DNA from 2 places in the Nonomuraea sp. NPDC047897 genome. Region 2 is predicted to be linked to the other one. Evidence: riboswitches for the same ligand, from Rfam matches in the RefSeq annotation. Region 2 holds a riboswitch; the other holds the start of a gene.
What was found. Region 2 has a riboswitch for S-adenosylmethionine ahead of thrC (threonine synthase). Riboswitches for the same ligand answer to the same signal wherever they lie in the genome.
Positions count from the first base shown of each region.

Region 1 (15,613 bases), on a different contig from region 2:
GAGGAGGAGGACGGCGAGCTTGAGCACTGACCGCATCGCGCTGAAGGGGCTGCGGGCCCGGGGCCGGCACGGTGTGCTGCCTGCCGAGCGCGAGCTGGGGCAGGAGTTCGTGGTGGACGCCACGCTGTTCCTCGACACCGCTCCCGCCGCGGCGTCTGACGACCTCACTTCGACGGTCCACTACGGCGAGCTGGCCGAGGCGCTGGTCAAGGTCGTGGAGGGTGAGCCCGTCCAGTTGGTCGAGACGCTGGCGCAGCGGTTGGCCGACGTGTGCCTGGCCTACGAGCGGGTGCTCTCGGTCGAGGTGAGCGTGCACAAGCCGGCTGCCCCGATTCCCCTGCCGTTCGACGATGTGATCGTGACGATCGAGCGGAGTCGCCCATGAGATGCGTTTTTTCCCTCGGCAGCAACCTCGGCCGGCGTTTCGAGACCTTGCAGGGGGCGATCGACACGCTCTTCGACGCGCCCGGCCTGGAGTTCGTGGCGGTGTCGTCGGTCTACGAGACCGAGCCGGTGGGCGGGCCCGCCGGCCAGCGGCCCTATCTCAACGCCATCGTCGTGGTCGAGACCAGCCTGCCGCCCCGCACCCTGCTGGAGCGGGCGCAGAGCGTCGAGAACGCCTTCGGGCGCGAGCGTCTGGAGCGGTGGGGGCCGCGCACGCTCGACGTCGACCTGATCATGGTGGGTGACGTGGTCTGCGACGACCCCGACCTGACGCTGCCGCATCCGCGTGCCCACGAACGGGCCTTCGTGCTGGTGCCCTGGGCCGAGGCCGATCCCGCAGGCCGGCTGCCGGGCCACGGCCCGGTCAGCGAGCTGCTGGCCGGTCTCGACCGGCAGGGCGTGTCGCTGCGCGACGACCTCAAGCTGCAGAGGCCGGATTGAGGGCCACCCGTCCCGGCGTGCTCGTCGGCATCGTGCTCGTCGTGACGCTCGTCACGTGGATCCTGGTCAGGCAGTTCTATTCGGCGCTGCCCATCATGCCGTGGACGGCCATCCCGACGGCGCTGCTGCTGGCGATCGGCGAGGCCTACAGCGCGTGGATGACCAAGGCTCGCCTCGACCGCAAGCCCGGCACCAAGCCGGTCGAGCCGCTGGCGGTGGCGCGGCTGGCGGCCCTGGCCAAGGCATCGGCCTACGCGGGGGCGGCGTTCGGCGGCGTCTTCGCGGGGTTCGCCCTGCACACGGTCCAGTTGTTCACGCGGGAGACGCCGCGCACGGAGTTCTTCGTCGCGACGGGCTCGTTCGTGGCGTTCGTGGCGCTCGTCTGCGCGGCCCTGTGGCTGGAGAACTCCTGCCGCATCCCGAAGGATCCGGAGGATCAGAGCCCGAGATAGCGCGCCACGGCGTGCTCGACCTCGGCCATCTCGTCCCGCCCGAGGTAGTTGACGGGTTCCCCACGGACGAACGAGGTGTCGATGGTGCCGGTCGGACCTCGGTGACGCCGAGCGAAGGCACGAGCAGTAGACCGCGCGCCGGATCATCAGGCGTCCGCTTCGGCCGACAGGTCTTCCGTCGCCAGGCGCCGGGCGTCGGCATGCGCCTGCTTGCGCCAGATCTCCCGCTCCAGTAGGCGGAGAGCGCGGCGGATCACGTCGCTGGGCTGCTCGCCGTCCTCCATGGCGGCCCTGATGATTCTCTCGTCCTCGGGCGTCGGCCGGAAGCCGATGTTCGTCATGCTTCCCAGGACGGGATCCCGTTCAGCGTTTGTCCGGCGTTTGTTCGGCGCGTGGGCGGCGGCGGCCGAAGAGGTAGATGACGGGGAGGGTGCAGATGAGCGGGCCCACGACGGCGATCGGGCGTTCGAGCCACCACCACAGGTCGGGCGGCACCTTCTGCCCCAGCGAGCCGAACAGCCACCACGAGATCCCGAGCGCGATCGCCATCCCGGTGGTGTGGAACAGGTAGAGCGGCAGCGCGAACCGGTTGATCGTCTCGTTGACCCGTCGCCAGCCGGGCTTGTCCAGCAGGCGTTCCATCGACGGACGCAGCACCTCGACGATGCCGATCTGGAAGATCAGCAGGGCCACGATGACGAACGTCGGAGGGGCCATGTTCGACCACTTGTCGCCCGGCACGCCCACCATGGAGCCGGGGTAGATGCCCGAGTACACCAGCCCGAACAGGGCGAACAGCCCCGTCCACAGCACTCCGACGTCGTAGCGGCGGGGCAGGGCCACGATCCGCTCGTAGAAGAACCCGGCCTGGTGGGCGAGGCCCCAGACGACGACCATGTTGAGCCAGCCGGCCCAGCCGACGCCGTACCGGAACCGCACGACGTCCACCACCAGCGCGGCGCCGCCGAGCCAGACGAGGGCCAGCACGTCGTAGCGGCGGTGCAGCCACAGCGCGACCGGCAGCAGCGCGACGAGGACGATGTAGACGCCGAGGAACCACAGCGGGCTGAGCACGAGCAGCACCACCCGCCACATCCAGTCGACCTCGAAGGCCCACGTCACGACGGCGCCGACGGCGGCCCACACGCCCGACAGGGCCAGCGCGGGCACGGCCAGCGCGCGGATGCGCCGCCAGACGAACGCCCCGATGCCGACCCCGCGTGCCTTGGCCCGGTGCCAGGAGAGCAGGTGCACGTGCCCGCCGACGTAGAAGAAGAGCGGCAGGACCTGCAGCAGCCAGGTGAGGATCCACAGGCCCGAGGTGAAGCCGAGCGGGCTGGTCGGCTCCGGGCCGCCGGGCCCCCACTCCAGGATGGTGAACGCCCAGTGCCAGGCCACGACGACGATGAGGCTGAGCGCGCGCAGCCAGTCGACGTAGCGGTCGCGCTGTGCCACGGCGGCGCCGGGGGGCTCCTGTCGGGTGGTCACTTGTCGATGTCGCCCACGACGAAGAACATCGAGCCCAGGATGGCCACCATGTCGGCGACGAGGTGCCCGGGCAGCATCTCCCGCAGCACCTGGATGTTGCCGAACGAGGCGGAGCGGAGCTTGAGCCGCCACGGCGTCTTGTCGCCCTTGGAGACGAGGTAGTAGCCGTTGATGCCGAGGGGGTTCTCGGTCCAGGCGTAGGTGTGGCCTTCGGGCACCTTCAGCACTTTGGGCAGGCGCTGGTTGATCGGGCCCGGCGGCAGCGAGCGCAACCGGTCGACGCATGCGTCGGCCAGGTCGAGGGAGACCTTGAGCTGGTCGAGCAGCACCTCGAAGCGGGCGTGGCAGTCGCCGGCGTCACGGGTGACGACCTTCACGGGCAGCTCGGGGTAGGCGAGGTACGGTTCGTCGCGGCGCAGGTCGATGTCGACGCCGGAGGCGCGGGCGATGGGTCCGCTGACGCCGTACTGCAGGATCTGCTCGCGGCGCAGGACGCCGACGCCCCGGGTGCGGGCGAGGAAGATCTCGTTGTGCAGGATGAGGTCCTCGATGTCGGGGACGCGCCGGCGGGTCTCGGCGACCGCCTGCGACACCCGGTCGAGCCATCCGTACGGGAGCTCCTCCTTCAGGCCGCCGACCCGGTTGAACATGTAGTGCATGCGCCCGCCGGAGATCTCCTCCATGACGGCCTGGATGCGTTCGCGCTCGTTGAAGGCGTAGAAGACCGGGGTGATCGCGCCCAGCTCCAGCGGGTAGGAGCCGAGGAACATCAGGTGGCTGAGCACCCGGTTGAGCTCGGCCAGCAGCGTGCGCGCCCAGACGGCGCGGACCGGCGCCTCCATGCCGAGCATGCGTTCGGCGGCGATCACCACGCCCAGCTCGTTGGCGAAGCCGGACAGCCAGTCGTGGCGGTTGGCCAGCATGATGATCTGCCGGTAGTCGCGCACCTCGAACAGTTTCTCGGCGCCCCGGTGCATGTAGCCGATGATCGGTTCAGCGGAGGTGATGCGCTCGCCGTCGAGGGTCAGCCGCAGCCGGAGCACGCCGTGGGTGGACGGATGCTGCGGGCCGATGTTGAGGATCATGTCCTCGGTCGCCAGCTCCTTGGCGCCGGCCCCGATGCCGACCACGCGTTCCGTCATAGGCCCATGCTGCCACCGGCCGGCAGGCCGATCCAGCGCGGGGGGAAGGTCAAGGAACGGTATGGACGTGCTTCCCGGATTCCGGCAGGGGGACATATAGCAGGAAACGGGGGGAGAAACCACCATGAAGAGGTTTGTGTTCGACGTCGCCGCGCTCATCGCGCGCGTGACGCTCGGCGTGATCCTCGTGGCGCACGGCTGGCAGAAGTGGCAGAGCGGCCTGGAGGCCACGGCGCAGCAGTTCACCCGGACCGGAGTGCCGCTGCCCGAGCTCGCCGCCGCGTTCACGATCGCCGCCGAGGTGATCGGCGGGATCCTGCTGATCATCGGCTTCCTGGTCCGGCTCGCGGCACTCGCCTGGTTCGTCGTGGGCCTCGGCGCCATCGCCTTCGTCCACGGCCCGAACGGCATGTTCGTCAGCGAGGGCGGCTGGGAGTTCGTCGCCGCGCTGTCGGCGTTGTGCCTGCTGCTCGTGGGGACGGGCGGTGGCCGGTTCGGGATCGACGGGCTCATCCACGGCGCCTGGTCGCGCCGGAGGGAGCGCCGCCGCCTGGACAGGGAAGGCATCCCGGCGGACGGGACCGGCAGCGTGCCGAGACAGGACGCCGCCACGAGGGGCGACCTGACCCGCGAGGACATGAGCGACATCGACTCGATGTTCACCGACGACCCCGCCAAACGCAGGCCGCCCAACCGCTGACCGCTACGCCCGGGCGGCGAGGTCGCGCACCGCCGCGACCAGCCGGTCCACGTGCTCGTCGGTGCTGCCGATGCCGATCGACGCCCGCACCGCCGAGGCCGTGCCGTCCTCGCAGCCGCCGCCGGACTCGCCCAGCAGGTGCCGCAGGAACGGGTGCGCGCAGAACTTCCCGTCGCGCACCCCGATCCCGTGCTCGGCGGACAGCACCTCGGCGACCTCACGCGCCGGGACGCCGTCCACGGTGAAGGCGACGATGCCCACGCGCGGGTGGTCCGGCCCCCACAGCGACAGCTCGCGCACCCCCTCGACGGCGGCCAGCCCGGCGCGCAGCCGGGCCACGAGCCGCTCCTCCTCGCGCACCAGCGCGGTCCAGCCGGTGGCGGTCAGCGCGTCGCACGCGGCGGCCACGGCGATGGCCCCCAGCACGTTCGGCGTGCCCGCCTCGTGCCGCGGCTCCGGGTCGTCGTGCCAGTCCACCCCCTCCGGCCCCTCGCCGGCGGTCCCCACCGCGCGGACCGCGCCGCCGCCCTTGAGGTACGGCTCGCCGGCCGCGAGCCAGTCGCGCCGTCCGATCAGCACCCCGGCGCCGAACGGGGCGTAGAGCTTGTGCCCGGAGAAGGCGACGTAGTCCAGGTCGAGGGCGGTCAGGTTGACCGGCCGGTGCGGCACGAGCTGGGCGGCGTCCACCAGGATGCGGGCGCCGTGGCGGTGCGCGATGTGCGCCAGCGCCGCGATCGGCCACAGCTCGCCGGTGACGTTCGAGGCGGCCGTGACGACGAGCAGCTTGGGCCCGTCGACGGCGGCCAGCGCCTCGTCGGCCGCGCGCACCGCCTCGCCGGGGAACGCGGGCGGCGCCAGCCGTACGGACCGCTCCCAGGGCAGCAGGGAGGCGTGGTGCTCGCTGTCGAACACCACCGCGGTGGTGCCCTCGGGCAGGCAGCGGGCGAGCAGGTTGGTGGCGTCGGTGGTGTTGCGCGTGAAGACCACGGCGTCGTCGGGACGGGCGCCCGCGAACGCCCGCACGGTGTGGCGGGCCTGCTCGTAGCGGGCGGTGGTGAGCTGGGAGGCGTAGCCCGCGCCGCGGTGCACGCTGGAGTAGGCCGGGAGCGCGGCGGCGACGGCGGCGCTGACCGGCTCCAGACAGGGGGCGCTCGCCGCGTAGTCCAGGTTGGCGTATCCCACCAGCCGACCGCCCTTGACCGGCACCTCCAGGTCGGCGCCCAGCACGGCGGGGATCGGCCGGGGCGCGGCCGGGCGGGCGTCGCCGGACGGGGCGGCCTGGGCGGGCACGGAGTTGAAGATCGTCAGAGTGGACACGGCGAAACCTCCTACGGGGCCATCGGGCCCCCGGAAGCAGCCATGGAGCCCGCGCTTGCCCGTCACACCTCGCGACGGACCAGGTCCTCACCCGGGGCACCCCGCCGCGGACGCGAGGGTTGCCGGCCAGCGAGCCGGGGCTTGGCGCTGGCACTCATGACCTACGAGCTGCACTATAACCGACACCCGCCCGTCTTTCGCAAGCGGCGAACTTTTGGGGCGCATCAAACGTTGCCCTCGGGTACACCCCCCGCAAGAGCAATGGAGGTAGGACATGTTGGACTGGGTGAGCGACCCACAGATCTGGATAGGGTTTTTCACCCTTGTCGCCCTGGAGATCGTCCTGGGCATCGACAACATCATCTTCATCTCCATCCTGGCCGGGAAGCTGCCGCCCGAGCAGCGCGACCGGGCGCGGGTCCTCGGCCTCGGCGCCGCGTTGATCTCCCGGCTGCTCCTGCTGCTGGCCCTGTCGTGGGTGGTGCGGCTGACGGAGCCGTTGTTCGAGGTGTTCGGCCAGGAGATATCCGGCCGCGACCTCATCCTCCTGCTGGGCGGGCTCTTCCTGCTCGCCAAGAGCGTGACCGAGATCGGGCACAGCATGGAGCTGAAGGACGAAGGCGGCAAGACGAAGGCCGCCACCTCCTTCGCCTCGGTCATCGTCCAGATCATGATCCTGGACGTCGTCTTCTCCCTCGACTCGGTGATCACCGCGGTCGGCATGGTGGACGAGCTGGGCGTGATGGTCGCGGCGGTGATCGTGGCGGTCATCGTGATGCTCGTCGCGTCCGGGCCGATCAGCAGGTTCGTCGACCGGCACCCGAGCATCAAGATGCTCGCCCTGGCGTTCCTCGTGCTCATCGGCGTGGTCCTCATCGCCGAGGGGCTCGACCAGCACATCCCCAAGGGCTACATCTACTTCGCGATGGCGTTCTCCGTCATCGTCGAGATGCTCAACATCCGGATGCGCAGCCGGCACGGCAAGCAGCGGCAGGCCACTCCGTAAGATGCAGGTGTGCGCTTCGACCCCTGGAATCCGGATTTCGTCGCCCATCCGTACGACGCCTACGCCGAGCTGAGGCGCGAGGCGCCGGTCAGCTTCTTCGAGCCGACCGGGCAGTGGTTGATCTCCCGGCACGCCGACGTCAACGCCCTGCTCAGGGACCGCCGGCTGGGCCGGGCCTACCTCCACGTGGCCACCCACGAGGAGTTCGGCAGGGAGCCGGAGCCCGACTTCCAGGAGCCGTTCTGGCGGGTGATCAGGGCCGGCATGCTCGACGTCGAGCCGCCGGTCCACACCCGGCTGCGCCGTCTGGTCTCCCGGGCGTTCACCCCGCGCATGGTCGAGTCGCTGCGGCCCCGGGTCCGGGCCGTCGCCGCCGGCCTGGTCGACACGTTCGTGGAGAAGGGCGGCGGCGACCTGATCGCCGAGGTGGCCGAGCCGCTGCCGGTGACGGTGATCGCCGACATGCTCGGCGTGCCCGAGGCCGACCGCCCGCTGCTGCGCCCCTGGTCGGCGGACATCTGCGGCATGTACGAGCTCAACCCGTCGGCCGAGGCGCAGCACACGGCGGTCCGGGCGGCCGGCGAGTTCGCCGGCTACCTCAAGGAGCTGGCCCGCGAGCGCGCCGCCCGGCCCGGCGACGACCTGATCTCGGCCCTCGCCCGGATCGACGAGCTGACCGAGGACGAGCTGGTCGGCACCTGCGTGCTGCTGCTCAACGCCGGCCACGAGGCCACCGTGAACGTGACCGGCAACGGCTGGTGGTCGCTGTTCCGCAACCCCGCCGAGCTGGCCCGGCTGCGCGCGGACCGGAGCCTGCTGCCCACGGCGATCGAGGAGCTGATGCGGTGGGACACCCCGCTGCAGATGTTCGAGCGGTGGGTGCTGGAGGACATCGAGGTGCACGGCACCCGGATCCCGCGCGGGACCGAGGTGGCGCTGCTGTTCGGCTCGGCCAACCGGGACCCCGAGGTGTTCGCCGACCCCGACCGGCTCGACGTGGGACGTGCCGACAACCCGCACATCTCGTTCGGCGCGGGCATCCACTTCTGCCTCGGCGCGCCGCTGGCCCGCATCGAGCTGATCGAGTCGTTCGGGGCGCTGCTGGACCGGGCAGCGCGGCTGGAGCTGCTGCGCGAGCCGGAGTGGAAGCCCGGCTACGTCATCCGCGGCCTCCGCTCGCTGGACCTCGCGGTCGCCTAGGCCGTGTCCCGTGATCATGCGAGGGGACGGCGAGTCTCCAGGGGGCGGGGTCGGGATGGGATCCGGAGAAGCTGCGGATGTGCGCGGGTGTTAGCTTCCCTTCTCGTGATGAAGCACCAGGACGAGACCAGGGCGGCCTACGACGGGGTCGTCGAGTTGTATGCGTCGATGTTCGCTAATCGGCTGGAGACGCAGCCGTTCTCGCGGAACATGATCGAGACCTTCGCCGAACTGGTGCGCGGGACGGGGAACCTGCGGGTAGTCGACGTCGGGTGCGGGCCGGGACATCTGACTGCAATGCTGCATGATCTCGGGCTGGATGCTTTCGGGCTCGACCTCTCCCCGGGCATGGTCGACCACGCTCGGCGGGCCCATCCGGCGCTGCGGTTCGACGAGGCGCGGATGGAGGCTCTACCGGTCGAGGACGGCACGCTCGGCGGTGTGCTGGCCCACTATTCGATGATCCACACCCCGTCTGAGGAATTGCCGGCCCTGCTCGCCGAGCAGGTACGTGTCCTGGCGCCAGGGGGCCTGCTCTTGGTTTCGTTCTTCGCCACCGATGGACCCGAGCCAGTCCGCTTCGACCACAAAGTGACGCCCGCCTTTAGCTGGCCGGTGGACCAGTTCGCCGAAGTGCTGGCCGGTGCCGGGCTCGTCACGTTCGCCCGGCTGCTCCACGACCCTGCCTCCGAGCGGGGCTTCCTCGACGCCCACTTGCTGGCCCGCCGCCGCTAGGGCGAATCCCGTGATCATGTGACGGTGTGTCGGAGCCAGATGCGGATCGAGGCGACGTCGATGGTGCCCTGGTAGATGGCTTCTCTCTTGTCGTAACGGGTGGCGACCGCGCGGAACTGGCGGAGCTTGCTGACGCAGCGTTCGACGCTGTTGCGTTCCTTGTAGGCCTGCCGGTCGAAGACCGGCGGCCGACCGCCCTTGGAGCCGCGATTGACGCGGTGGGCGGCCTGGTCTTTCTTGATCGGGATGACGGCCTTGATGCCGCGTCGCCGCAGGTAGCGGCGGTTGGCGCGGGAGGAATAGGCCATGTCGGCCAGCACGCGGGCCGGCTTGGTGCGAGGCCTGCCCACGCCGCGGCGGCGGATGCGGATCGACTCCATCAGCGCGATGAACTTGAGGCAGTCGGCGTGCTGGCCAGGCGAGGTGAGCCGGGCGATCGGACGGCATCGCCGGTCGGTCACCAAGTGAATCTTCGTGGTCAACCCGCCGCGCGACCGACCAAGCGCTTCACGGCCTTTCGTCACCCGCTCGTGATCCTTACCGGCCCCCTTTGAGGGATGTCCACCGCCGGAGCGCGCCGCGCTCCAGCCGCGTGCTGGTGCGCACGAACGATCGTGGAGTCGGCGCTGACCGTCCAGTCCTCGCCTTCGGCCTCGTCACAGGCCGCGCGCAACCCGTCCAGGATCTGTTCCCACGTCCCATCCAGCGACCAGCGGCGATGCCGGTTATAGACCGTCTTCCACCTGCCGTAACACGGCGGCAGATCACGCCAGGTGCAGCTCGTCCGAGCCCGGAAGAACACCCCGTTGATCACCGTCCGGTGATCGCTCCACCGCGCCCCATGAACATTCTGGGCAGGCAGCAGCGGCTCCAGCCGCTGCCACTCCTCATCCGTGAGGTCATGCCGCTTCAGACGCTCCTCATCCACACAGACGATCTACACCAAACCGCCACCAAAGATCACGGGACACGCCCTAGCGGGACCGGCGGGTCTGGGCGAGCCAGCCGAAGCCGCCCAGCCCGTTCGGGTCGATCAGCTCACCCTCCTGCGAGGCGCGTGCCAGCGCCCGCAGATAGCCGCGCGGATCCTGCCGGGCCAGCTCCAGCGGCGGGCGGCCGCCGGTGAGACCCAGCGCGCGCAGCGCCTCACGTTGTGTGGACAAGGTTGTGGATATCGCGCCGGCCCGCGCACCGGCCTCCGCGCAGGCGTCGAGCGCCACATGTGCGGTGATGTCGCAGGTGCCGTCCGGTATGGGCGTCACGACCGAGCCGTCACGGTAGCCGGTGAGGGTGCCGTGTGCCGGTCGGTTATCCACAGGGTGTGCATAATCGATGGCGATCGCGCGGCCCCGTACGAGCCGGGTCACGACGGACGCCCAGGCGGCGTCCCTCGGCCCGCCCAGTTCGGCGCGCGCGCCCAGGACGGTCAGCGGCCACCACCGGTCGAGCCACGCGCGGTCGGCCGGCCCCGGCGGGTCGCCGAGCCGCTCCTCTCCCGTGCGGGTGTCCACCATCACCAGGCGCGGCCCGTCGGGGGTCTGCTCGGCCACGTCGAGCGGGATGTTGTCCAGCCACTCGTTCGCGACGGCCAGCCCGTGGATCGCGGGCGGGACGGCGGCGCTCCAGGTGACCTGGCCGGGGAGGCCGGCGGGTCGCGGGGACAGCTCGACGGCCGTGACGCGCAGCCGCTCGCGCAGCTTCGGGTCGGCGGCCTCCAGCACGTGGACGGCCAGCAGGCCCTCGCCGGCGCCGATGTCGACCAGGTCGAGCGTGGGCGGCCCACCGAGCTCGGCGTCCACCTCCATCAACAGCTCGAGAACCGCACCGGCGAACGCGGGCGACGCGCTGACCGAGGTGCGGAAGTGACCGGAGGGGCGCTCGCGCAGGTAGAAGCCGTCCTCGCCGTAGAGCGCGCGCTCCATCGCGGCACGCCAGGTGAGCCACATGCCTGGACTATCTCATGATCGGCCGCGACGCGGAGCGCCCTCGCGTGACTACAGCGGGTGATATTCGTGCCGGGGCCTTTGCCTCGGGCCGGTCCAGTCGGCGCGGCAAAACCCCCGTCACGTGCGCAGTCGCACTCGGCCGTTACGCTGGGCGGCAGTGCCATCAGGTCGACAGGGGTGGGACGTCATGGACGCAAATGATCGGCCGGCACGGCTGGCCGTCGGGGTGCTGGGAGCGGGCCGCGTGGGCTCCGCGCTCGGGGCGGCGCTCGCCCAGGCCGGGCACCGGGTCGTCGCCGCGAGCGGGGTGTCCGACGCCTCGATCCGCTGGGCCGCCGAGCGGCTGGGGGTCGTCCCCGTGCGGCCCGAGGACGTGGTCGCCGCGGCGGAGCTGATCCTGCTCACCGTGCCCGACGACGCGCTGCCCGACCTGGTCAGCGGGCTGGCCGGCACCGGGGTGGAGCTGCGGGGCAAGCTCCTCGTGCACACCAGCGGCGCCTACGGCCTGTCGGTGCTGGAGCCGGCCTCCCGGATGGGGGCGCTGCCGTTCGCGCTGCATCCGGTCATGACGTTCACCGGCCGCGACGACGACCTCAACCGGATCACCGGCTGCTCGTTCGGGGTGACGGCGCCCGAGCTGCTGCGGCCCATCGCCGAGGCCCTGGTCATCGAGATGGGCGGCGAGCCGGTGTGGATCGCCGACTCCGACCGCGCCCTCTACCACGCGGCGCTGGCCGGCGCGGCCAACCACATGGTCACGCTCATCGCCGAGTCGTCGGAGCTGCTGCGGCGCATCGGCGTCGACCACCCCGGCCGGATGCTCGGACCGCTGCTCGGCGCGGCGCTGGACAACGTGCTGCGGCTGGGGATCTCCGGGCTCACCGGACCCGTGGTGCGCGGCGACGCGGGCACCGTGCGCAAGCACGTGGACGCGCTCATCCTCGCGGCACCCGAGGCGGCCGACGCCTACATCGCGCTCGCTAGGCTCACGGCCGACCGCGCGCTCGCCGCCGGGCTGCTCAAGCCCGAGGAGGCCGAGCGCCTGCTGGACGCGCTGGGAGGCAACATATGGACCTGATCGTCGCCGAGGACCGGGCCGACCTGGTCAAGGCCCGGGGAGAGGGGCGCGTGGCGCTGGTGCCCACGATGGGCGCGCTGCACGAGGGCCACCGGACGCTGATCCGGGCGGCTCGGGCCCGCGCCGACCAGGTCGTGGTGAGCGTCTTCGTCAACCCGCTGCAGTTCGGGCCGAACGAGGACTACTCGCGCTATCCCCGTACGTTCGACGCCGACCTGGAGGCGTGCCGGGAGGAGGGCGTGAGCGTGGTGTTCGCCCCCTCGGTGGAGACCATGTACCACCCCGACCGCCAGGTCACGGTCAGCTCGGGCGTCATGGGCACGCTGGTGGAGGGCGCGAGCCGGCCCGGCCACTTCGACGGCGTGCTGACGGTCGTGCTCAAGCTCTTCCACCTGGTCGGTCCCGACATCGCCGTCTTCGGCCAGAAGGACGCCCAGCAGCTCGCCCTGATCCGCCGCCTGGTCACGGACCTCGACCTGCCGATCGAGATCCTCGGCGTGCCCACGGTCCGCGAGCCCGACGGGCTCGCCCTGTCGAGCCGCAACCGCTACCTGTCCGCGGCCGACCGCCGGGTGGCCCTGTCCCTGTCCCGCGCCCTGCTGGCGGGGGCCGGGCAGGACACTCCCGCCGCGGTCCGGGCGGCCGCGCGGACGGTGCTGGACGAGGCGCCCCCCGCCCTCGACGTCGACTACCTGGTGCTGGTCGATCCGGCCACGTTCACCGAGGTGACCGACTCCTACGCCGGCGAGGCGGTGCTCGCGGTGGCCGCCAGGGTCGGCGCCACCCGGCTCATCGACAACGTCACGGTGACGCTGTAGCCCCTCCCCGGGGTCGGGGCACCCGGCGCCGGGCGTTATCGTCATTGTGACGAAATCGCTCCGACGAGGAGACCTCCATGAGTGCACCCGCGATCCCGCTGCGGTTGACCGCTCCCGATCCGGGCTGGGTCGTCGAGGCCGACGTGGTCGTCGTGGGGTCCGGCATCGCCGGGCTCACCGTGGCCCTGCGGTACGCCGAGCTCGACCCCGCCGCCAAGGTCCTGGTCGTCACCAAGGACGTGCTCTCCTCCGGTTCCACCCGGTGGGCGCAGGGCGGCATCGCGGCCGTCCTCGACCCCGACGACACCCCCGAGGAGCACCTGAACGACACGCTGCTCGCCGGCGTCGGCCTGTGCGACGTGCGGGCCGTGCGGACCCTCGTCACCGAGGGGCCCGGGGCGCTGCGGCGGCTGATGGCGCGCGGCGCGCGCTTCGACCGGACCGAGGCCGGCCGGCTGCAGCTCACCCGCGAGGGCGGGCACCGGCGCGACCGCATCGTGCACGCGGGCGGCGACGCCACGGGCGCCGAGGTGCAGCGCGCCCTGGCCGAGGCGGTGCGGGCCGGCGCGATCGAGGTCGTCGAGCACGCGCTCGTCCTCGACCTGCTCAAGGACGGCCGGGGCCGGGCCGCCGGCGTGACGCTGCACGTCATGGGCGAGGGGGCGCGCGACGGCGTCGGCGCGGTGCACGCCGGGGCCGTGGTGCTGGCCACGGGCGGCATGGGCCAGGTCTACGCCGCCACGACCAACCCTGTCGTCTCCACCGGCGACGGGGTGGCGCTGGCGCTGCGTGCCGGAGCGGTGGTCCGCGACCTGGAGTTCGTCCAGTTCCACCCCACGGTGCTCTGGCTGGGTGAGGGCTCGACCGGGCAGCAGCCGCTCATCTCCGAGGCGGTCCGGGGTGAGGGAGCGATCCTCGTCGACCACGACGGCGAGGCGTTCATGCGCGACGTGCACGAGCTTGCCGACCTGGCCCCGCGTGACGTGGTCGCCAAGGCCATCATGCGCAGGATGCGCGAGAGCGGGCGCGACCACATGCTGCTCGACGGCCGCCACTTCGGCGAGGAGCGGTGGCGGACCAGGTTTCCCACCATCTACGCCGTCTGCCGCGAGCATGGCATCGACCCGGCCCGCGAGCCCATCCCCGTCGCCCCGGCCGCCCACTACGCCAGCGGCGGCGTCCGTACCGACCTGGTGGGGCGCACCTCCATCGACGGCCTGTACGCGTGCGGCGAGGTGGCCTGCACCGGCGTGCACGGCGCCAACCGGCTGGCGTCCAACTCGCTGCTGGAGGGGCTGGTGTTCGCCGAGCGCATCGCCGAGGACATCCACGCCGCAGGCCGGCCGGAGCCGGGCGGGCCCGTCGCGAGCCCGCTGCCGGACGGCCTGGTCGACCCGCGCGCCAGGACCCGGATCCAGGCGCACATGAGCCGGGGAGCCGGTGTCCTGCGGGCCCGCGAATCCCTGGGCGGCACCGCCGGGGCGCTGCGCGACGCCCGCTGGACGCCCGTCCGGGTCGCGCCCTGCACCGAGTCCTGGGAGGCGACGAACCTGCTCACCGTCGCCACCGTGCTCACCGCCGCCGCGGCCGCCCGGCTGGAGACGCGGGGGTCGCACTGGCGCGAGGACCATCCTGAGCGGGACGACGACGAATGGCTGGGTCACCTGGACGTGACCCTGACCGAGGAGGGGCTGCAGATGACCTACACACCGCACGGCGACGCCCTGCCGGCGCGCCTGGCGCAGGAGCTCGCCGGGGCCGGGCTCGATCCGGACGAGGTGAACGCGATCCTCGACCGGGCGTTCGCCGAGGACCTCCAGGAGGCCGGCGACGTGACGAGCGTGGCGACGATCCCGGCCGGGCAGCGCGCGGTGGCCGACGTGGTCGCCCGCGCGGACGGCGTCGTGGCCGGGCTGGCCGTCGCCGAGGCCGTGTTCGTCCGGCTGGGCGCGGACCGTGCCGAGCGCCGGGCCAAGGACGGGGAGCGCGTCAGGAAGGGCGAGGTGCTGATGACCGTCGAGGGCCCCGTCCGCGGCCTGCTGACGGCCGAGCGCACCGCGCTCAACCTGCTGACGCACCTGTCGGGCGTCGCCACGCTCACCGCTCGGTGGGTGGCGGAGGTCGGCGGCACGAAGGCGCGCGTGCGTGACAGCCGCAAGACCCTGCCGGGGCTGCGGTCGCTGCAGAAGTACGCCGTGCGCTGCGGAGGCGGCGTCAACCACCGCATGTCGCTGTCGGACGCGGCCCTGATCAAGGACAACCACGTGGTGGCCGCGGGCGGCGTCGCCGAGGCGTTCCGCGCGGTCCGCGACCGCTACCCGGACCTGCCGATCGAGGTGGAGGTGGACCGGATCGACCAGCTCGAACCGGTGCTCGCCGAGGGAGCGGAGGAGATCCTGCTCGACAATTTCACTCTCGGGGACCTGTCTCATGCCGTTCAAATCGTGAAAAATCGGGCGCGGCTGGAAGCCAGTGGGGGGTTGACCTTGGAATCGGCCCGTGATGTGGCCGAAACTGGCGTTGACTACCTTGCGGTGGGAGCGCTCACCCACTCGGCGCCGGCCCTTGACATCGCACTGGACCTACGGGGGTAATCGGATGCTGCTCACGATCGACGTCGGCAACACGCACACGGTGCTCGGCCTGTTCGAGGGAGAGGACGTCATCGAGCACTGGCGCCTCGCCACCGACCCGCGCCGCACCGCCGACGAGATCGCCGTCGTGCTCCAGGGCCTGCTCGCGCAGTCCCCGCTGCTCAAGGGAGCCGACATCAGCGGCATCGCGATCTGTTCCACCGTGCCGAGCGTGCTCAACGAGATGCGCGAGATGTGCCGCCGCTACTACGG
Region 1 is NZ_JBIDCC010000015.1:792-16,404, reverse strand. Features, by position in the region: gene ACGF0J_RS29870 (nuclear transport factor 2 family protein) at 1-30, shown strand, start outside; gene folB (dihydroneopterin aldolase) at 20-385, shown strand; gene folK (2-amino-4-hydroxy-6-hydroxymethyldihydropteridine diphosphokinase) at 382-885, shown strand; gene ACGF0J_RS29855 (DUF3180 domain-containing protein) at 903-1,337, shown strand; gene ACGF0J_RS29850 (hypothetical protein) at 1,484-1,678, opposite strand; gene ACGF0J_RS29845 (acyltransferase) at 1,701-2,825, opposite strand; gene ACGF0J_RS29840 (NADH-quinone oxidoreductase subunit D) at 2,822-3,967, opposite strand; gene ACGF0J_RS29835 (DoxX family protein) at 4,092-4,667, shown strand; gene ACGF0J_RS29830 (aminotransferase class V-fold PLP-dependent enzyme) at 4,671-5,984, opposite strand; SAM riboswitch class IV at 6,031-6,146, opposite strand; gene ACGF0J_RS29825 (TerC family protein) at 6,259-6,990, shown strand; gene ACGF0J_RS29820 (cytochrome P450) at 7,000-8,190, shown strand; gene ACGF0J_RS29815 (class I SAM-dependent methyltransferase) at 8,296-8,925, shown strand; one part of gene ACGF0J_RS29810 (IS5 family transposase) at 8,940-9,500, opposite strand; one part of gene ACGF0J_RS29810 (IS5 family transposase) at 9,503-9,838, opposite strand; gene ACGF0J_RS29805 (SAM-dependent methyltransferase) at 9,900-10,871, opposite strand; gene ACGF0J_RS29800 (Rossmann-like and DUF2520 domain-containing protein) at 11,059-11,949, shown strand; gene panC (pantoate--beta-alanine ligase) at 11,940-12,767, shown strand; gene ACGF0J_RS29790 (L-aspartate oxidase) at 12,845-15,361, shown strand; gene ACGF0J_RS29785 (type III pantothenate kinase) at 15,366-15,613, shown strand, end outside.
Region 1: another riboswitch for S-adenosylmethionine. It lies ahead of ACGF0J_RS29830 (aminotransferase class V-fold PLP-dependent enzyme); the one in region 2 lies ahead of thrC (threonine synthase).

Region 2 (15,613 bases):
GATCCGGGCGACCAGCAGGATCGCGCCGAGCCCGGCGAGCGCGCCGCTGATCAGGTAGACGGCGACCTTGATGCGCCTGGTGCTGATGCCCATCGCCGTGGCCGACTCCGGGGCGCCGCCGGTGGCCAGCGTGTGGGTGCCGAAACGGGTGTGGAACAGCACGACGTGCGCCACCGCGGCCACCGCCACCGCGATGACGAACGACCAGCCGAAGATGCCGATGCCGCCCGTGGACAGGCTCAGCAGGGCCGGGTCGATGATCGTCACCGGTTTGCCGTCGGCCAGGATCAGGGCGAGGCCCGAGGCGGCGGACAGCATGCCGAGGGTCACGATGAAGTCGGCGATCCTCCCCCAGGCGACGACCAGCCCGTTGACGGCGCCGGCGGCGGCCGAGGCGGCCAGCGCCAGCAGGCAGGCCGGCGCCAGGCTCAGCCCGGCCGCGTACGCCTGGCCGAACACGACCGCGCCGAGCGTCATCACCGAGGCGATCGACAGGTCGATGCCGGCGGTGGCGATCACGAACGTCTGCCCCACCGCCAGGATGATGAGGATCGCCGCGGCGACGAGCATCGAGGCGATGTTGCCCATGCTGAGGAACGTGGGGTTCAACGCCTGGAAGACGATCACCAGCACGATCAGGCCGACCAGGGCCGCCCATTCCGCCCAGAAGCCGGCGTCCTTCAGCCGGGCGGGCCAGGCCGGCCCCTCGCCGGCCGTGAGCGTGGTGTTTGCCATGGTGTCACTCCTCGTCCTGCCGGGCGCCGATGGCCCGCCGGACGCGCTCGCCGCTACTGGATGAGGGACTTGAACGGGTCGTCGTACGCCTGGAACGGCTTGGGCGTGGCCGCGAGGGCCTGCTCGGCGTTGTCCTTGGTGACCAGCTCGACCGGGGCCTCGACGTTGGCGGGCAACGTCTTGCCGCTCGCCGCCGCCTGGCACGCCTCGACGCCCATCAGGCCGATGGCGTAGGGGTACTGGGCGACGGTGCCGTCGAGCGTGCCGGCCTTGACCGCCTCCAGGGCGTCCTTGATGCCGTCGACGCTGATGACCTTCACCTTGCCGGTCTGACCGGCGTTGGCGATGGCGCGGGCCACGCCGAGCCCCATGTCGTCGTTGGCGACGAAGAAGCCTTTCAGGTCGGGGTTCGCCCGCATCACGTCCGTCGCGGCCGTGAGCGCGGTCTGGCGCTCCCAGTTGGCGGCGACGGTCTGCGCCAGGGTGAGCTTGGAGCCGCCGATGCCCTGCCCGAAGCCCTCCACGCGGGCGCCGCTGGTGACGTCGCCGGCGATGCCGCCGATGGCCGCGACCTTGCCGCCCTCCGGCACCAGCTCGACCATCCGCTGCCCGGCCATCTTGCCGGCCTCGGTGTTGTCGGTGCCGATGTAGGTGGCCAGCTTCACGTTGGCGCTCCTGGCCGCCTGCGGGTCGACCGGGCTGTCGATGTTGACGATGGTCTTGTTCATCGCCGAGAGCCGGGCGAGCCCCTGGACGAGGTTGGTGCCGGAGATCGGATTGACCACGTAGCAGGAGAAGTCCTGGCCGGCGAGGCCGTTCAGCTTGTCGGCCTGACCGGTGGTGTCGGTGATCGCGTTCGCGGCCTGGACCGTGACGGTCGCGCCGGAGGTCTTCGCCTGCTCGTCGATGCCCTGCTTCATCGTCTGGAAGAACGGGTTGTCCAGGCCCTTGATCACCGCGGCTATCTTGGGCTGGGCGGCGGCGGCCTGCCGCACGGTCGTGCCGGTGGCCGAGCCCGCGGGCTCGCCGGCACCGCACGCGCCCAGGACGAGCGCGCCGGCCGCTGCGACCGCTCCGAATGCCGCTGCGCGACGGCCTCTGGCGTTGGCGTACATCGGATGCCCCTTTCGGCGTAGATGTCCGAACCGTAAACCCGTCTTCTAGCGCCTGACAACCCTTCTTTCGACTTATTACGTCGAAACATCCTTGACTTACGCATACCAAGCGACATAGCTACAGTGGTCGTATGAGCACCATGACCCCGGTCACGCCGCGGATGGGAGTGAGCAGCGGTGAGATCCTCGGCCTGTTCCGCGCGGTCGCCGACGGCCTGACCAAGGCCGATGTGGCCCGCCGCACCGGCCTGTCGCGGACCACGGTCAACCAGCGGCTCGACGGGCTCCTGGCCGCGGGGCTGCTCGTCCCCGGCCCGGAGGAGGCCCGCACGCGGGGCCGCCCCGCCGGCCAGTTCGTCGTCAACCGCGACCGCGGGGTCCTGCTCGTCGCCGACATCGGCGCCACCGCCCTGCGCGCCGCGCTGTGCGACCTGGGCGGCAGGGTGCGGATCGAGCGGGAGGTCAGGGCCGACGTCACCACGGGTCCGGAGACGATCCTCACCATCGTCGAGAAGCTGTTCGCGGAGATCCTGCACGACTCCGGCAACGCCCCCGGCCGGGTCCTCGGGGTCGGCCTCGACGTCCCCGGCCCGGTCGACTTCGCGACGGGCCGGGTGGTCAGCCCGCCGATCATGACCGGCTGGGACCGCTTCGACATCCCCGGCTGGTTCAGCGCCCAGTACGACTGCCCGGTGCTGGTCGACAAGGACGTCAACGCCATGGCGTACGGCGAGCAGCGCCTGCGCCACCCGGACGTGCCCCACCTGCTCATGGTCAAGATCGGCACCGGGGTGGGCACCGGCCTGATCGCCGGCGGCCAGGTGCACCGGGGCGCCGACGGCGCGGCCGGCGACGTCGGCCACACCCAGGTCACCGTAGACGGCGTGGCCGAGCCGCCGCTCTGCCGGTGCGGCAACTCCGGCTGCGTCGAGGCCTACGCGGGCGGCTGGGCCCTGGTGCGCGACCTGCGGGCCGAAGGACGCGACGTCACCACCGTCGACGACGCCGTCCGCCTCATCCGCGCCGGCGACCCCGCCGGCGTCCGGCTCGCCCGGCGCGCCGCCCGCATCCTCGGCGGCGCCCTCGCCGACACGGTCAACCTGTTCAACCCGCGCGTCATCGCGATCTGCGGCCAGCTCGCCCACACCGACGAACAGCTCTTCGCCGGCATCCGCGAGATCGTCTACCGGCGCTCCCTGCCCCTGGCCACCCGCAACCTCCAGATCGTGCGCAGCGACCTCGACCCGCACGCGGGCGTCCTCGGCCTCGCCCAGCTCCTGGTGGACGACATCTACTCGCCCGCCCGGGTCCAGGAACTCGTCGACCGCGCCACGGCCTAGCCACCGGCCGGCGGAGGCGCTTCTAGGATGGCGGAGAAGACCACGCAAGGCCGCCAACGAAGGAGGACGTCGTGCCCGCACCGCTTCCGCACGAACACCTGCCGCCGGTCCCCGCCCTCTCCGTCGAGAGCGGCGACGTCATGGACGGGGACAGGCTCGGAGACCTGCACGTCTTCAACGACTGGGGCATGACCGGCCAGAACCTCTCGCCCGCCCTGCGCTGGTCCGGCGCCCCGGAGGGCACCCGCGGCTACGCCGTCACCTGCTTCGACCCCGACGCGCCCACGGGCAGCGGATTCTGGCACTGGGTGCTGTTCGACATCCCGGCCTCGGTCACCGAGCTGCCCACGGGCGCCGGCACCGCGCCGGAGTTCAAGGGGCTGCCGGAGGGTGCGACGCACGCCCGCAACGACTACGGCGTCAAGGCCTACGGCGGCGCCGCTCCCCCGCCCGGCGACGCGCACCGCTACGTGTTCACGGTGCACGCCCTGAGCGTCGACAAGCTGGGCGTCGACTCCGACGCGAGCCCGGCGGTGGTCGGCTTCAACATCACCGCCAACACCCTGGCCCGGGGCCACCTCACCCCGCACTTCGGCGTCTGACCGCCACCAGGAGGCCCGCTCCGGCCCCTCCCCCCGCCCGGGCCCGCCAGGAGCGCAGGCGGGCGAGGAGCGCAGGGGGCGAGGGGCCGCAGGCGGGCGTGCCGAGCGGAGTCAGCAAGTACTCCACCCGCGGCGGCATCTCGGGGAAGGCACAAGGAAATCGGGCGACCCGGCTGGTGCCGGATCGCCCGATCGGGGTGCTGCTGGGTGCCTGGAAGGCGTCAGAAGTCCATGTCGCCGCCGCCGGGCATGGCGGGAGCGGCAGGGTTCTTCTCCGGCTTCTCGGCGATGACGGCCTCGGTGGTGAGGAAGAGCGCCGCGATGGAGGCGGCGTTCTGCAGCGCGGAGCGCGTCACCTTGGCCGGGTCGATGATGCCCGAGGCGAACATGTCGACGTACTCGCCCGTGGCGGCGTTGAGGCCCTCGCCCGGAGTGAGGTTGCGGACCTTCTCCACCACGACGCCGCCCTCAAGGCCGGCGTTGACGGCGATCTGCTTCAGCGGCTCCTCCAGAGCCTTGCGCACGATCGCGGCACCGGTGGCCTCGTCGCCCGACAGCTCCAGCTTGTCGAACGCCTTGGCGCCGGCCTGCAGCAGCGCCACGCCACCGCCGGGGACGATGCCCTCCTCGACGGCCGCCTTCGCGTTGCGCACGGCGTCCTCGATGCGGTGCTTGCGCTCCTTGAGCTCGACCTCGGTCGCGGCGCCGGCCTTGATGACGGCGACACCACCGGCGAGCTTGGCCAGGCGCTCCTGGAGCTTCTCGCGGTCGTAGTCGGAGTCGGTGCGCTCGATCTCGGCGCGGATCTCGTTGACCCGGCCGGCGATGGCGTCGGGGTCGCCCGCGCCGTCGACGATCGTGGTCTCGTCCTTGGTGACGACGACCTTGCGGGCGCGGCCGAGCTGGTCGAGCGTGGTGCTCTCCAGCTTGAGGCCGACCTCCTCGGCGATGACCTGGCCACCGGTGAGGATGGCGATGTCGCCGAGCATGGCCTTGCGGCGGTCACCGAAGCCCGGGGCCTTGACGGCCACGGAGCGGAACAGGCCGCGGATCTTGTTGACCACCAGGGTCGCCAGGGCCTCGCCCTCGACGTCCTCGGCGATGATCAGCAGCGGCTTGCCGGACTGCACGACCTTGTCGAGCAGCGGCAGCAGGTCCTTGTTGGCCGAGACCTTGGAGTTGACGACCAGGATGTACGGGTCCTCGAGCACGGCCTCCATGCGGTCCGAGTCGGTGACGAAGTACATCGAGGTCATGCCCTTGTCGAAGCGCATGCCCTCGGTGAGCTCAAGCTCCAGACCGAAGGTGTTGCTCTCCTCGACGGTGATGACGCCTTCCTTGCCGACCTTGTCCATCGCCTCGGCGATGAGCGAGCCGATCTCGGGGTCGGCGGCGGAGATGGAGGCCGTGGAGGCGATCTGCTCCTTGGTCTCGACGTCCTTGGCCAGCTTGGACAGCTCCTCGCTGACCCGCTCGACCGCGGACTCGATGCCCTTCTTCAGCGCCATCGGGTTGGCGCCGGCGGCAACGTTGCGCAGACCCTCGCGCACCAGCGCCTGGGCGAGCACGGTGGCGGTGGTGGTGCCGTCACCCGCGACGTCGTCCGTCTTCTTGGCGACTTCCTTGACCAGCTCGGCCCCGATCTTCTCCCACGGGTCCTCGAGCTCGATCTCCTTGGCGATGGACACACCGTCGTTGGTGATCGTGGGGGCGCCCCACTTCTTCTCCAGCACGACGTTGCGGCCCTTGGGGCCGAGGGTCACCTTGACGGCGTCGGCGAGCTGGTTCATACCGCGCTCGAGACCGCGCCGGGCGTCCTCGTCAAACGCGATCATCTTGGCTGCCATAAGGCTGGACCTCCCAGATGCAGGGTGGCTTGGTAGTGGACCGAGCCGACGCCCGCGACGGCATGTGGGCCCGCGTCTCCGTTGGCGGGCCCCATCGTCTCGATCCCCGTTGCTGGCACTCACGAACAGAGAGTGCCAACGAACTGTTTAGCACTCTACCCCGCCGAGTGCAAGCCGACGCCACCCCGGCCCAGCTCAGGACAAGGGTTGCCCCGGGAAGAACGAGTGGATTACCCGGATGGTCCCGTACGGCGGGCCTACGAGAGGCCCGCCGTATCTCCGGGGAAGGGGGGAACGGCAGGCCGCGCCGGACTGCGCTGCCGTACGGCCTGCCGATGCGCGCCAGTGACGTGGATCAGACCGTGCGGACGGATTCCGCCTGCGGTCCCTTCTGGCCCTGTGTGATCTCGAACTCGACGCGCTGGCCCTGCTCCAGAGAGCGATAGCCGTCCATCATGATGGCCGAGTAATGAACGAACACATCCTTACCACCGTCTACCGCGATGAAGCCGTAGCCCTTGTCCGCGTTGAACCATTTGACGGTGCCCTGCGCCACTTCCGACTCCTCTTACTGGTCTCGCGGGTCCGCCCATTCGTCCGCGAGACCCGCAATCGTCTGACTAATGCTGAAATCAGGCAGACGATCGCCTCGACCATACCTGTGGGACGCCGTTTGGCAACAGTGTCAAAGAACGAACTGCGCAATTCATCCCAGTGGGCTCGTTCAAGTTTGAAATTCCACAAAAAGCGGAAGGCGCCCACAAGGGGCGCCTTCGAGGTGCTGCGCTGCGACAACGGGTCCGAGGGACGGCCGGGCCCTCCCGCGACCGGGGCCGCGCCTCCCAGGCCGGCCGCCCGCCAGGGCCGCCGCCGGCCCGCCGGCCCGGATCGCGCGGGATGGCCGTCAGCCGCCGGCGACGGCCGGGATGATGGAGATCTGGACGCCGTCGGGCGTCGGCGTGTCCAGGCCCTCGACGAAACGGACATCCTCTTCGCCCACGTAAACGTTGACAAAACGGCGAATCTTGCCCGATTCATCCAGAATGCGCGCACCGATCCCCGGGTAGTCCGAGTCGAGCTTCGCGAGAACGTCACGAAGAGTCGCGCCCTCGCCACTCACTTCCGCGTTTCCGCCGGTGTAGGTGCGCAGGATGGTCGGAATCCGTACCGAAACACTCATCTTTATCTCGCCTTTCCTGGTTGTCAGACAGCCGCGCGGAACGCGTCGAGAGAGGGCCGGATCACGGCCGTGGGCGCCGCGCCGTCGGAGACCGCGTCGAGCGTCTTGAGCCCGTCGCCGGTGTTGAGCACCACGGTCTCCGCCTCGGGGTCGAGCCGCCCGGTCTCGACGAGCTTCTTCAGCACGCCGACGGTGACCCCGCCGGCCGTCTCGGCGAAGATGCCCTCGGTCGAGGCGAGCAGCCTGATCGCGGCGACGATCTCGGCGTCGGTGACGTCCTCCACCGCGCCGCCGGTGCGGCGGGCGATGTCGAGCACGTACGGCCCGTCGGCGGGGTTGCCGATGGCCAGGGACTTGGCGATGGTGTCGGGCTTGACCGGCTGGACCACCTCGTGGCCCGCCTTGAAGGCGGTGGAGACCGGCGAGCAGCCCTGTGCCTGCGCGCCGAAGACCTTGTACGGCCGGTCCTCGACCAGGCCCAGCGCGATGAGCTCCTTGAAACCCTTGTCGATCTTGGTGAGCTGGGAGCCGGAGGCGATCGGGATGACGATCTGCTCGGGCAGCCGCCAGCCGAGCTGTTCGGCGATCTCGTAGGCGAGGGTCTTGGAGCCCTCGGCGTAGTAGGGCCGCAGGTTGACGTTGACGAAGCCCCACTTGTCGCCCAGCGGGTCGCCGATCAGCTCGGAGCAGAAGCGGTTGACCTCGTCGTAGGTGCCCTCGATCCCGATCAGCTTGCCGCCGAACACCCGCGCCATCGCGATCTTGGCCTGCTCCAGGTCGGCGGGGATGAACACACAGGCGTCCAGCCCGGCCCGCGCCGCGGCGGCCGTCACCGCGCCGGCGAGGTTGCCGGTGGAGGAGCAGGAGAGCGTGTGGAAGCCGAAGTTGCGCGCCGCCTCGACGGCGATGGCGACGACCCGGTCCTTGAAGGAGTGGGTGGGGTTGCCCGAGTCGTCCTTGACGTACAGGGACCTGATGCCCAGCGCCTTGCCGAGGTTGCCCGCCTTGACGAGCTTGGTCCAGCCGGGGTTCATGTTCGGCTTGGTCGCGACGTCGGCGGGGACGGGGAGCAGGGAGCGGTAGCGCCAGATGTTGGCCGGGCCCGACTCGATGTCCGCGCGGGTGACGTCGCCGAAGGAGTAGGCCGCCTCCAGCGGCCCGAAACACTCCAGGCACGCGAAGCTGGGCCCGAGGTCGTAGCGGGCGCCGCACTCGCGGCAGGACAGGGCGGTGGCAGGACCGAAGTCAAGCGACATGAAGCGAGGCCTTCCCTCATCTTCGCCTGCGGCCACCTTGACCGCAGACCGGAATTGGCACCTTGTCCCGGTCGGCCTCGCCAGGTCGCGAGTCACAAGCCGGGAGGGTTGCCGGGGCTTCGCAGGGCCGGTCCCTCCACCCCTCTGGATGAGCAATATTCAGTTGTCATGCGGTTGTCGGATCGAACTCTACCCGGCCAGGCCGCCCGCCTGACCAACCGTCTCACCATCCGAGACGGACGGTCTCACCTGTAGTCGTCCCCGAGCGCCGCCTGGACGTACTTGCGCGCCTGGTGGATGCGCGACTTGGCGGTGCCGAGAGGGATGCCGAGCTGCTCGGCCACCTCGTTGTAGTCGAGCTGCACGATGTCGCGCAGCACCAGCGCCTGGGCCAGGTCGGGCTTGTCGGCCTCCAGCGCCTCCATGGCGTCGAGCAGGTCGAGCCGCGAGCCGGCGATGACGCTGACCCGGCGTACGTCGGGCTTCTGCATGGGCAGCTCGTCGGAGCTCTGCTCGGCCGCCCGGCGCTTCAGCGACCGGTAGGTGGTGCGCGCGCAGTTGGCGGTCACGATGTGCAGCCACGTGCTGAACCTGGCGCGCCCCTCGAAGCGGCCGATGTTGCGGGCCACGGCGAGCAGGGTGTCCTGGGATGCCTCCTCGGCGTCCTGCCGGTAGGGCAGGATCCGGGCGCAGTGCCGCATGACGTCGGGCTCGATCCGCCGCAACAGCTCGCCGAGCGCGCGATGATCTCCGGCTGCGGCGGAACGGGCGAGTTCCTCGGTTAGCTCATCAAGCGCCATAGCTGGGATCCTATGGTTGGAGGGAGCGTAAATGAACAGCGTCCTGGTTGCGTCGAACAGAGGCCCCGTCTCGTTCACCGTCTCCGACGACGGTGTTCTCACCATGCGGCGTGGCGGCGGCGGGCTGGTCTCCGGGCTGTCCGGGGTGAGCAAGGACCTCGGCGTGCTGTGGGTGTGCGCGGCGCTGTCCGACGGCGACCGCAGCGCGGTCCGGCAGGCTCCCGGCGGCCGGCTCGACCACGCCGGCTACGACACCGGCGCGCTGCGGATGCTCGACATCCCCGCGGCCACGTTCCACCGCGCCTACAACGCCGTCGCCAACTCGACCCTGTGGTTCGTCAACCACCTGCTCTACGACATCCCCAACACGCCGAGCTTCGGCTCGCGCTTCCACCGCGAGTGGGAGTCCTACCGCGACTACAACGGCGCGTTCGCCCTGGCGCTGGCCGAGGAGGCCGCCCACGAGGCGCGGGTGATGGTGCAGGACTACCACCTGACGCTGACCCCGGCGATGCTCCGGGCCGAGCGGCCCGACCTGCGCATCGCCCACTTCAGCCACACGCCCTGGGCGCCGCCCGAATACTTCTCGCTGCTGCCCGACGAGGTGGCCCACGAGGTGCTGGAGGGCATCCTGGGCGCCGACCACGCCGGTTTCCTCACCGCGCGCTGGGCGCGGGCGTTCATGGACTGCTGCCGGTCGTTGCTCGGCGCCGACGTCGACCCCGCCGCCGGCACGGTCACGCACGAGGGCCGCACCACCCGCGTCGGCGTGCACGCCCTGGGCGTGGACGGCGCGGCGCTGCGCCGGCGGGCCGGCGAGCCCGACGTCGAGTCGCACATGGCGGCGCTGCGCGAGCAGGTCGGCGACCGGCGGCTGATCGTCCGCATCGACCGGACCGAGCTGTCCAAGAACATCGTGCGCGGCCTGCTCGCCTACCGGGAGTTCCTGGCGGCGCATCCCGAGTGGCACGGGCGGGTGGTGCACCTGGCCTTCGCCTACCCGAGCCGGCACGACCTGCCCGAATACCGCGAGTACACCGCGTCGGTGCAGCGCTGCGCCCAGGAGATCGAGCACGAGTACGCGACCGAGGACTGGGACCCGCTGATCCTCAACGTCGACGACGACTACCCGCGCTCGCTGGCCGCCTACCGGCTGGCCGACGTGCTGCTGGTCAACCCGATCCGCGACGGCATGAACCTCGTGGCCAAGGAGGGGCCGATCCTGTCGCCCCGGGCCGCGCTGGTGCTCTCCCGCGAGGCGGGGGCGGCGGCCGAGCTGGGCGAGCACGCGCTGCTGGTCAACCCCTACGACGTCCGCGGCACCGCCGACGCGCTGCACCGGGCGCTGGTGATGCCGGAGGACGAGCGGGCGCGCCGCCGGGAGCTGCTGGTCGCCGCGGCCACGGCCCTGCCGCCGCGGCGCTGGCTCGCCGACCAGCTCGACGCGCTCGACCACGACCCGGGGTGACGGCCAGGCCGCGCGCCTGAGCACGCAGGTTGTCCGCGTTACTGCCTATTGATCCGTAACAACGGCTTGCAGGGCTATTCTCGGCGACACATGATCGGTTGCTCACCAGACTCGTGTACCCGGCGCGTACGACCCGACCCGACGGAGAAGATCGGCAGTGGAAGACTCCCCCCAGTACCAGGTGAAGGCGGCCGAGCTCGCCGGCCGTGGCATCGACTTCAACGACATCCTCTGGAAGATCAAGAGCGTCTACAGCGGTGTCTGGTCCGCGAAGCTGGGCGAAGCATCGCTCGGCATCGTCGGCAACTCCTTCCTGCCCGACTACGAGCGCTGGCGGGGCGCGCTGACCCAGGATCTGCAGAACGGCGAGGTCGAGGCCGAGGCGATCGGCGAGAAGGTCTTCAAGTCGGGCAGCAGGTATCTCCAGGCCGAGGACGGTGCCGCGCAGGCCGTGCTGGCGGCGGTCGAGCGCTCCTCGCTGCCCGAGAGCGCCGACAGGCCAGGCGGCAACCCCTACTACGAGCAGGCGTGGCGCGACAACAACATGCTCTCGGCGGCCTCCGCCTCCTCCCCCGGCCACATGGTCGCCGGCTCCGCGGCCGCGGTGGCGGCCGTCACCGCGCCGGCAGCGCAGTGGGGGATCCGCCACGAGCGGCACCTGGTGCGCACCGGCCTCAGGTCCGCCGAGGCCAGCAAGGCGGTGATGGCCAACCTGATGCGGTGCAGGACGTTCTCGCTGGCGCTCGTCGCCGCGGCGGCGACCTGGTGGGTGACGGTCATCCCGACCGACGAGGACCTGAACTCGGCGGTGGCGTGGCTGGACCGCGCCAGCACCGAAGCCGGCAAGGCCTTCGGACGCGACACCCCGCAGGTCCGCGAGGCGATCACGCGGGCATGGGCAGGCGAGACGATGCGGGCGGCCGACGCGCGGATCGTCGACTTCATGGCCGCCGGGCTGCAGGCCGGCTTCCGGGCCGGGCGCATGGCGGACGCGCTGGACAGGATGGCGCAACGGCTCAACGTCGTCCACAAGAGCGCGCTGACGCTGTCGGTGCTCCTCGGCGGTGCCATCATCGCCGCGGGCGCGCTGTCCCGCGTCCATCCCGCGGCGCGGCTCGTCGCCGAGGCCATGGGCACCAAGCTCGCCGCGGCCCTGACCGTCTGTGCCAACCTGGTCCCGATCCTCATCGCCCGGGAGTTGATGGAGGGGGCGCGGGAGGGCGCCACGGACCCGCTGGTGATCGACGGTCGCGTGGTGCCCGGGTTCAGGCGGCCGCAGCACTCCCCCGGGGCGTGATCCCACCCGGCTCCGCGGCGGCGGGGCCCGGGCCTCGACGGCCGCCCCCGCCCGCGCGGGAGCGGCCATCGGCGGGGGGCTGGAGCGCCAGGTTGGCGGCGTTCAGGAACGGCTGACGGCCGAGGCCAGCTCCGAGAGCAGGGCGACGACGCCCTGCGGGCCGTCCACGACGATGTCGGCGCGTTCGGCGAGCAGCGTCACCTCCGCCGAGCCGCTGCACACGGTGACACCCGGCAGCCCGGAGTTCGCGACCGCGTCGAACGCCGCCAGGTCGCCGAGGTCGTCGCCGACGAACATCACGGACCGGGCGGCGCGTTCGGCCAGGAACAGGCCGAGGGCGTGCCCCTTGTCCATGCCGGGCGGACGCAGCTCCAGCACCATCCGGCCCGGCTCCAGCACCAGGTCGTGCTTGGCGGCGAGCCGGGCCAGCGGCTCGCGCAGTGCGGCCAGGGCGGCTTCGGGATCGGCCACCCGCCGGGTGTGCACGGCGACCGCCCGGCCCTTGTCCTCGATCGTGACGTCGGAATGCCCGAGCGAGGCGAGCAGCAGCGGCAGCTCCGCCTCGGCCCGCGGCACGCCGGCCGGGGGCGGCGGGGCGGAGATCCGGCCGTCCTCCCACCGCTCGAACCCGTAGTGGCCCAGCACCACCAGGCCGGGCACGTCGGCGAGGCCAGGGCCCAGCTCAAGCACGGTGGCGACCGGCCGGCCGGTCACGATGGCCACCGCCGCCACGTGCGCGCCCAGCTCGGCCAGCACGCCGGCCGCTTCGGGATGGATCCTGGCTGAGGCGGGATCGGGCACGATCGGCGCCAGCGTGCCGTCGAAGTCGAGCCCGATCACGGCGCCGCCGGGATCTTTCAGGATGGCTTCCATTCCAGGGATGTTCCTCACGCGGCTGCACTACCCCAAGGGTCAGGGGCGCATGCCCAGCCGCCGCGCGGCCCGTTCGCGCTGGCGGGTTGCGCGCAGCCTGCGCAGCCGCTTGACCAGCATGGGGTCCTGCTCCAGGGCTTCGGGCCTGTCGATGAGTTCGCCGAGAAGCTGGTAGTAGCGGGTGGCGGAGAACCCGAAGGTCTCCTTGATGGCGTGCTCCTTGGCGCCCGCGTGCCGCCACCAGTGGCGTTCGAAGGCGAGGAGTTCGAGGTCGCGTTCCGTGAGGGGCTGGTGCGATGGTTCGTCGGCAGCACTGTCACCGCTGACCGGTGCAGTGTCCATGGTGTCCTCCTCGAAGGCTGCGCGCGACGATCACGACACGCGCGTGTGGCCCGTCGCCATCGTAATGTGCGGAGTGCGGCTGTTCACGGCGGATTGGGAGACGTACAGTCACTAAGTGTGACCTCAGTCATCACGCTTCTCACCGACTACGGGCTTGAGGACGGCTACGTGGCGGCCTGCCACGGGGTGATCGCCGGGATCGCGCCCGACGTCCGGGTGATCGACGTGTGCCACGCCGTCCCGTCGGGCGACGTACGGCGGGGCGCGGCGATCCTCGCGCAGACCATCCCGTACCTGCCCAAGGGCGTGCACGTGGGCGCGGTGGACCCCGGCACGGGCGGGGCCAGGCGCGCGGTCGCGATCGAGGCGGGCGGCCGGGTGTTCGTCGGCCCCGACAACGGGCTGCTCTCGTGGGCGGTGCACGCGGCCGGCGGCGCCGAGGCGGCGTACGAGATCAGCAACGAGGAGTATTTCCTGAGACCCGTCTCGCCCACCTTCCACGGGCGCGACGTCTACGCTCCCGTCGCCGGGCGGCTGTGCGTCGGGCTGACCCCGGCCGAGCTGGGTCCCGAGCGGCCGCCGTCGCGGCTGATCTCGCTGCCGGAGCCCACCTCCCTGATGCGGGAGGACGCGGTGGAGGGGGAGGTCGTCTCGGTGGACCGGCACGGCAACACCCAGACCTCCATCACGGCGGGCGACCTGGAGTCGCTGGGGGTGCGGGTCGGCGACACGCTGGCCGTGTGGCTGGGCCGGCGGCAGCTGTCGATGCCGTACCGGGAGACGTACGCGGCGGTGCCGCCGGGCGAGCTGGTCGCGTTCGCCGACTCGGTGGGGCTGGTGGCGTTCGCGGTGAACTCGGGGGACGCGGCCCAGCGGCTGGGCCTGCCCCCCGGCGCACATATCCGGATTTGTCCGTCACGGTGAGGCGAAATCCCGCATAAGCCAATTACAGCTCGTATCGGACTGTTTACTGAAGCGTCGGACTGGGCGCGTGGACGACTGTCACAATCTCCGGCATCGGGTGGTCCCCTCCTGCCCCAGAGGTCGACATGTGTCAGATGTCCGTCGTGCTGCTCGCGCTCATGTCCGCGATCGCACCGTCCGTGCCGACCGTGCCCGCCTCCGCCGAGCGATGGCACGCCTGGCCGCCGACGAAGCACTTCCCCGCGTCCGTGCCCGGCACCAGCCCGTCCGGCGCCCGGGTCACCTACCTGCTGGCCGGGATCGCCCGCGAGGCGTCCTGCCGGCGGGTGTTCCGGCCCGCCGCCCTGCGCATGCTGCGCGGCTGCGTGACCGCGCTGCGGGCCACGTACACCGACAGCACGCAGACCTACGTCATCACGGCCGGGATCACGGTGCTGGCCCGGCCCGGCTCGGCACGGGCGACCGCCGGCATACCGCCCGGCGCGACCGTCGAGGTGCGCGCGAAACGGCTGCGGTCGCTCGTGCGGCCGCTGGCCGTCGCCGGCGGCCCCGCCGAACGATTCGGCAGGCGGCAGTGCCTCACCGGCTTCGCCCTGGCCTCCGGTGACGGGCGCGTCGTGGCGAGCGCGGCCGGCTACGCCGACGGCCGGCCGTACCGGCGGGGGGCGCAGGTCGCGCCCCGCCTGGTGGACGGGGCGCGGCAGCTCGCCCAGGCCCTGCACCGGAACCTGACGCGATGATCGGCCCCAGGGCGGGCCTGCTCGCCCTCTGCCTCACCGTCCCCCTGCTCGCGCCCGCACCCCCGCCCGCCGGCGCACGCACCGCCCCGCACGCCGACACGCCCGCGCCCCCGCCCGCGGGCGCACGCGGCGCCCCGCACCCCGGCACGCCCGCGCCCGCGCAAGTCGGCGCACGCGCCGCCTCGCACGCCGGCACGTCCACGGTCCGGGCGGCGGACGCCCGGCTGTACGGTCCCGCCGCGCGGCCAGGGACGCCCGACGCGCAGTGGCAGCTCTCCGCGCTGCGGCTGCCCGAGGCCTGGCGGTGGAGCACCGGCGAGGGCGTGCTGGTCGCCGTCCTCGACACCGGGGTGAACGGGCGCCACCCGGACCTCGCCGGCGCCGTCGTCCCCGGCCCCGACCTGACCGGCGTGGCCCGCTCCCCCGGCCGGTGGGGCCACCACGGCACCGCGATGGCCAGCCTCATCGCCGGCCACGGCCATCCCGCCCCCGAGCGCGCCTGGCAGCGCGGCCGGGTCGAGCGCACGAGCGCGGGCGATCCGCGTGCCGCCGTGGCCGGGCCGGTGGGCGTGGTCGGCGCGGCCCCGTCGGCGCGCATCCTGTCGGTACGGGTCACGCTGGAGAACGGCGACCCGCTGCGCGCAAAGGGCCGGCCGGGCAACCCCGGCGCGCTGGCAGCCGGCATCCGCTACGCCGCCGACCGCGGCGCGGACGTCATCAGCATGTCGCTGGGCGGCGGCGACGGCTCCTGGGAGGGCTCGGCGGCCGAGGAGGAGGCCGTGCAGTACGCGATCTCCCGTGGCGCCGTGCTCGTGGCCTCCTCGGGCAACGACGGGGAGACGACGAACCGCCGCAACTTCCCCGCCGCCTATCCCGGTGTGATCGCGGTGGGGGCGGTGGACCGGCGGCTGCGGGTGGCCGGGTTCTCCAACCGGCAGGACTACGTCTCGGTGGTCGCGCCGGGCACCGGGATCGTCACGGCCGACGGCCGCGGCTCCTACGTGGTGGGCGACGGCACCAGTTCGGCCGCGGCCCTGGTGGCGGGCATCGCCGCGCTGGTCAAGGGGCTGCGGCCGGACCTGTCGCCGTACCAG
Region 2 is NZ_JBIDCC010000017.1:27,408-43,020, reverse strand. Features, by position in the region: gene ACGF0J_RS31925 (ABC transporter permease) at 1-735, opposite strand, end outside; gene ACGF0J_RS31920 (substrate-binding domain-containing protein) at 789-1,850, opposite strand; gene ACGF0J_RS31915 (ROK family protein) at 1,982-3,190, shown strand; gene ACGF0J_RS31910 (YbhB/YbcL family Raf kinase inhibitor-like protein) at 3,262-3,792, shown strand; gene groL (chaperonin GroEL) at 4,014-5,639, opposite strand; gene ACGF0J_RS31900 (cold-shock protein) at 5,995-6,195, opposite strand; gene ACGF0J_RS31895 (MoaD/ThiS family protein) at 6,544-6,819, opposite strand; gene thrC (threonine synthase) at 6,843-8,075, opposite strand; SAM riboswitch class I at 8,089-8,230, opposite strand; gene ACGF0J_RS31885 (RNA polymerase sigma factor) at 8,321-8,875, opposite strand; gene ACGF0J_RS31880 (trehalose-6-phosphate synthase) at 8,907-10,343, shown strand; gene ACGF0J_RS31875 (hypothetical protein) at 10,501-11,640, shown strand; gene otsB (trehalose-phosphatase) at 11,743-12,513, opposite strand; gene ACGF0J_RS31865 (DUF3263 domain-containing protein) at 12,553-12,855, opposite strand; gene ACGF0J_RS31860 (S-adenosyl-l-methionine hydroxide adenosyltransferase family protein) at 12,973-13,779, shown strand; gene ACGF0J_RS31855 (hypothetical protein) at 13,914-14,519, shown strand; gene ACGF0J_RS31850 (S8 family serine peptidase) at 14,516-15,613, shown strand, end outside.